Linked DNA regions of Breoghania sp. L-A4. The protein of the gene in region 2 interacts with the protein of the main gene of each other region in a pairwise test. Links are inferred from orthologs where the notes say so. Each region holds a gene or a part of one and is shown on either strand. Other genes may lie near its edges.

Evidence for each region. The genes of interacting proteins can lie anywhere in the genome.
Region 1: the proteins of D1F64_RS13175 (region 2) and D1F64_RS14865 interact in binary tests that used the Escherichia coli proteins (3 or more experiments, as listed by UniProt). The link is inferred for Breoghania sp. L-A4 from one-to-one orthologs.

What each region holds. Positions count from the first base shown.
Region 1 is NZ_CP031841.1:3,256,324-3,259,269, reverse strand. What follows is about bases 36-2,909. They hold D1F64_RS14865 (RNA methyltransferase), read right to left. Parts: upstream 1,941-2,909; coding sequence 1,131-1,940; downstream 36-1,130. Other genes in these bases: D1F64_RS14860 (protein rhiA), read left to right, coding at 2,123-2,842; D1F64_RS14870 (PEGA domain-containing protein), read left to right, coding at 668-1,105; D1F64_RS24685 (BA14K family protein), read left to right, coding at 71-577. UniProt on the Escherichia coli protein: Specifically methylates the ribose of guanosine 2251 in 23S rRNA.
Region 2 is NZ_CP031841.1:2,899,246-2,902,273, forward strand. Bases 1-2,956 are described here. They hold D1F64_RS13175 (NAD(P)H-hydrate dehydratase), read right to left. Parts: upstream 2,278-2,956; coding sequence 724-2,277; downstream 1-723. Other genes in these bases: tig (trigger factor), read right to left, coding at 1-217; D1F64_RS13180 (P-II family nitrogen regulator), read left to right, coding at 2,730-2,956. Outside these bases: more of D1F64_RS13180, read left to right, coding at 2,957-3,028. UniProt on the Escherichia coli protein: Bifunctional enzyme that catalyzes the epimerization of the S- and R-forms of NAD(P)HX and the dehydration of the S-form of NAD(P)HX at the expense of ADP, which is converted to AMP.

The DNA of each region.
Region 1 (2,946 bases), 360 kb from region 2 along the record:
AAAGGGGGGCTTTGCGCGCCGGCGTTCGGCTGTTTCGGCGAACGGCGCGGATGACAGTGGAGGTTGCGTCATGCGTATCCAGACAATGTGCGGCATGGTGGGCAGGGCCCTTGGCGGCGCGGTGCTGGCCGTGTCCGTGGCCGGTGTGATGGTTCTCGGCGCGGAGCCGGCGCGGGCCGGGATGGCGGCTGCGCCGCGCGCGCTGGCGTCGGCCGTGGGAGACACTGCCGGCCCGGTTGAAAAGATCGGCTACCGGCATGACCGGCGGCGCGGCTTTTTCACCAGCCGGCGGCACCACCGGCATCACAGACATCACCGCGGATATTACCGGCGCACGGGACCGCACATCGGCGTCTACATCGGTGTGCCCTATGCGAGCTACGCCTATCCCTTCGGCTATTACTATGCGCGGGAATATGTGCCGCGCTACCGGCCGTACCGTGTCCGCCATCATTATGGCCGGCCGCGGCCCTGGACGCCGGCATGGTATGACTACTGCCGCGCCAAATACCGCAGCTTCAACCCGCGCACGGGATATTATCTGGCGTACTCGGGGCGGTACCGGATGTGCCGGTAGGCCAAGGGTGCTTTTCCGGGAAAGGCCTGTTCATTTGCCACACCCCATGCTTGTTACTCATGCGAATAAGGAATCAAGCGTGGGGGCTTCATGCGTATTGCGGGTGTCATTCTGATCGGTCTTTCCCTGGGAGCGTGCTCGGTCGCGCGTCAGGCTGAGGAGAAAGTCTCGTTTGAAAGCAATCCGAGCGGGGCCTCGGCGACGACATCAGAAGGGTTGTCCTGCACGACGCCGTGTTCGCTCGATATGGGGCGCAAGATCGATTTCTCCGTCACCATGACCAAGGATGGCTATGAGCCGCAGGTCGTTGAGGTGAGAACCTGGACCTCACCGCTGGGACAGGCCCAGATAGCCGGGACGCTCCTTGGTGGGGGTCCGCTGCTGGTTGGTGTAACCGCGGCCAGAGGCATGCATCGCGACCACACGCCCAACCCTGTGGTGGTTGATTTCGAGAATCCCGAAAACACCTCGAAACCCGCGCCGGATGCGCAGGCGCAGTGGGCGCGGGAAGCCCAGATGGCTCAATAACGCTCCGGGTTCGCGGTTATCGCGCTTACAGTCCCAGCTTCTGCCGCGCGATGTAGAGCGCCAGCACCGCGGCGTTGGAGACGTTGAGCGAGTGGATTTTTCCCGGCATGTCGAGCCGGGCCAGCGTGTCGCAACCGCCGCGCACGCCTTGGCGCACGCCCTTGCCCTCGGAGCCCAGCACCAGAATCACCTTGTCGCCGAACTCGGTGTCCTCGAGCGTCGCCGGGCCTTCGCTGTCGAGCGCGATGCGCTGGAAGCCGGCCTCGCCGGCCTCCTCGATGAAGCGGGCCATGTTCTGCACCCGCATGAAGCGGATCATGTCGAGCGCACCGGAGGCCGATTTGGCCAGCACGGCGCTTTCCTCCGGTGAATGGCGCAAGGTGCTGACCACCGCATCGACGCCCAGCGCCACGGCGGAGCGCAGGATGGCGCCGACATTGTGCGGATCGGTGAGCTGGTCGAGCGCGAGGACGAGTTTCGCGTCGCGCAGGTGCTCCAGGCCATAGACGGGCAGGGCCTCGACTTCCAGGATCACGCCCTGGTGCACGGCGTCATCGGGCACCATGCGGGCGATGGCGCGCGGCTCCATCACCTCGACCGGCACGTCGATCGTCAGATTGCGCTCCTCCAGCCGCCGCTGGGCGTTGAGCGTGACATACATCTTGATGCGCTTGCGCTCGGGATTGGCTAGCGCCGCCTCCACCGTGTGCAGGCCATAGAGATAGAGCGGGCCTTCCGGCGGCGTGCCGGGTTTGGCGCGGTGCGCCGGCGGGCGGCCGCGGCCCTTGTTGCGGTCGTATGGCTTTGCGCCGCGCGGCTTGTTGTCCTGGGTCATGGGCAAGCCATATCCGGCGGCCGGGCGCGGCGCAAGCGGATGTGCGCGTGGCGCACGCGTTTGCGCGTTCCCGCGGGGACGGAACGCCATGGAGTGTCCCGATGCATGACGCGTAAGCAAAAATACCGTAACGTCATGCCTTGAGATCGCGGGTTTCGGATTTGCAGAACGGGGAGGGACGTATGGGTCAGGACAGCGATGCAACGCCCGGCGGGGCAACAACGGCGAAGACCGATGCGACGGCGGACGCGAGACCCGGCAGTGCCGCGCCGAGCGACGCGCCGGCGGCGACCTACACGCTGACGTTTCGCAATGACTCCACCCGGCAGGGCAGTTTCGTGATCTACCAGCGGCTGCCCGAGGTCAACCAGCCGGACGTGATGAGCCTGGCGTGGCTCGTCAAGCCGACGCCGCCGGGCGTGAGCGACACGTTCACCTGGTCGGCGGATTACAGTTTCTTCTGGAGTTCGGTGCCCTCCGCAAGCGAACCGCTCACCGGCGTGAAAGTGGAGGCGAGCGAGGCGGTCCCAGCCGGGCTTCGGCAACTTAATCAGATCCGGTTGCACAGGGCGGACGGGGCCTTCATGTTCATGGACCAGGCCACCGGACAGCCGCCCGGCGCCCTGATCATCGAGGCCGACGGAACGGTTCCCGAGCGAGAAGCCCTGATGGGAATCGGCATGAGCGGACTGGGCACGGCCGTGGTGCGCGCGGAGCCCAACATGCGCGTCGTGTTCACCCCGAGACCCGGCTATTTCGTCACCTTCGGAACGTTCCAGCAGGGCGAAGTGCTGGACCTGGCGAGCCTGGTCGGCGCCCACGAGGTGGCGTTCCCGGACAATGTCACCAATGCAATGGTCACGCTGGACGACCGCAACGGACTGACCGTGGCGTACGCATAGGCGGCGCGGCGCGCCCGCGGGGCGTTGCGGCGCACCTGGAGGCCGTGGCCTTGACGCGCGCCTGTGGATGACCGGGCGGGGCTGTGGCCGCGGACCCGTGATTT
Region 2 (3,028 bases):
CGTTGAGCATGTTGTCGAGGATCTCCGCCGTCGCCTGGCGGCCGTACATCCGCTTCAGATGGGAAATCGGCACTTTGCCGGGGCGAAACCCCTTGATCTGAGCCTTGGACTTCATGTCCTCAAGATAAGCGTCGACTTTGCCGGCGATATCGGATGCCGGAATGACGATCTTCAGCTCGCGTTTCAGCCCTTCGGACAGGGTTTCGGTCACCTGCATGATATTGTTCTTCGTCCTCGATCTGGAACGTCATCCAACCGTTCGATGGAAGCCGTATGACTTCGTTGGCGGCGCATCGTTCATGACGTGAAATGGGTCTTGCCGTGCATGTGTCTTCCCTGACCCGCATGTGTCAAGACCACAGCACCAATTTTACCGGCTTTGGAAGTCCCACACGCGTCCAGCGCGGCTCGCGCGGCACCCCATGCGCGCCGGCGCAGGAACCGGGTGATGCGCAAACCCGGCGCGAAAGCCGCCCGGGATATGTCGTTGGTACGGCTGGAGGGACTCGAACCCCCACGTCAAAGACACTTGGACCTAAACCAAGCGCGTCTACCAGTTCCGCCACAGCCGCACGGTACGCCAAAGCGCGGCCTCTATAGCACTGGCCCCACCGGCATCAAAGCGAAATCCCGACGCCGCTCGAACCGCCGCCGATATTCCCCACGCTGACGAACCTCCGCCGCAAACCGGCCGATTCCAAGGCACGACGCCCCCGGCGTCCCTCAAGCGCAGGATTTGGTGGAGGCATCCGCGCACAGCGGCGCCAGGACCGCCGGCATGGCGGGCGGCAGATCCTCCGCGATCAATCCGGGGCCGCACTGCGCGCCCGCCGCCCCGTGGCACCACACGGCCATGCAGGCCGCCTCGAACGCCGGCATGGCCTGCGCGCCGAGCCCGGCGACAAGCCCGCAGAGCACGTCGCCCGAGCCGGCGCTGGCAAGCCACGGCGGCGCGTTCTCGTTGATGGCGGCGCGTCCGTCCGGGGCGGCGATCACCGTGTCCGCGCCCTTCAAGATCACCACCGCGCCGCTGTGGCTCGCCGCCGCGCGTGCGCGCTCCAGCCGTGAAGGCAACGCCGCGAGCGACGGAAACAGCCGCGCGAACTCACCGTCATGCGGGGTCAGCACGACACGCACTGCCCTGGGTTCGAGCGCCCCCGCCGCGCGGATTGCGTCGAACAGGACGGCCGGATCATCCGAAAAGCTTGTCAGCGCATCGGCGTCCAGGACGACGAACCGCGCGCCCAGCGCGGCGTTCACGAACGCCCGCGTCCGTTCGCCAACACCGAACCCCGGACCAATCGCGACCGAGGTGACGCGCGGATCGTCCAGCATCGCGGAGAAACGCTCCGCATCCCTCACCGAGCGGATCATCACCGCCGTCAGATGGCACGCGTTGACCAGAACCGCGCCCGGCGGCGACGCCATGGTCACCAGACCCGCGCCGGCGCGCAACGCGGCCGTGGCGGCGAGACGCGCAGCCCCGGTCGCATGGGCCGGGCCGCTGGCGACGACCACATGGCCACGCTGATACTTGTGGGAAACCGCCGAGGGCGCGCGCCAGGCATGCCGCCACAGCGCGGGTGCGTTCGCATGGGTCCGCGGATCAATGCTCTCGAGAACGCCCGCGGGCGTACCGATGTCGATCACATGCTGGACACCGCACAGTCCGCGACCGGGATAGAGCAGATGCCCCGGCTTGCGGCGAAAGAAGGTCACTGTCTCGGTGGCGCGAACGGCGACACCGCGCACAGCGCCGGTCTCCCCGTCGACGCCGCTTGGAAGATCGACCGCGACGACCGACAGCCGGCTGGCGTTCAGCGCGTCGACGAGCGTTGCCACCGGGCCGGTCAGATCGCGGGCCAGCCCCGCGCCGAACAGCGCGTCGATCACAACATCGCAATCGGCAAGCAAGGACGGGTTGGCCGGGCACAGCGCCTCGCGCAAAGACGCGTCCATCGCCTCAAAGGCGCCGAGCGCGTCGCCCGCAAGCCGCGCACGGTCACCCAGAAGACCGATGCTCACCGTGTAGCCGAGAGCGTGCAGGACTCGCGCGGCGACAAATCCGTCGCCGCCGTTGTTGCCGGGGCCCGCCAGCACCAGCACCCGCGCCGGCGGCGGCCAGCGTTCAGCGAGCACGCGGGCAACACCCGTGCCCGCGGCCTCCATCAGCGCCTCTCCGCCGACACCGGCCGCGACCGCAAGACGGTCCGCCTCCGCCATCTGCGAAGGCGTCAGAAGTTCCAGCATGTCGCACGCCTCCTCGTGATTCCCCATGATCGACCTCCGGCCGCCGGCCGCAATCTTCTGGCAGGCTTGCACAAATTTCAAACGTCCGCGCATCGGGCGCGCCGGCACACGCCCACCGGCCGCACCTGCCCGAAAACCACGCCTCAAGCCCCCGAACCGGGCCCGACGACAGGATCAAAACCATCCGCCCGACGTCAGGCTGCATACAAATTAGTCAGTTTGATTATTCTTTATGCACAAATTCGGAGTTTCACGCAGACAACGCATTGCGGACCAGCCGTGTTCTGCCCTATTTTCGGGCGTTTTCGCCATCCGGGCGAATTGGCACGAAGAATGCTCCCGCTGATACGACCGTTGCATACCGTTTGTTGTAGCCCGTCCGTTGCACCAAAGGCACCGTGCGCGCCTGTTGCCCACATCAATCAACGTCGTTGGTCGCCCGGACCACCAAGGCGTACAAACCCGGAGAGAGGGAGGCGATGAAGAAGATCGAAGCGATCATCAAGCCCTTCAAGCTAGATGAAGTGAAGGAAGCGCTGCAGGAAGTTGGCCTGCAGGGCATCACCGTGACCGAAGCCAAGGGCTTCGGGCGGCAGAAAGGCCACACCGAGCTGTACCGCGGCGCGGAATATGTTGTCGACTTCCTGCCGAAGGTGAAGGTCGAGATTGTGTTGACCGACGAATTGGTCGACAAGGCCCTGGAGGCGATCCGCACCTCCGCCCAGACTGGCCGCATCGGAGACGGCAAAATCTTCGTCTCGAACATCGAGGAAGCGAT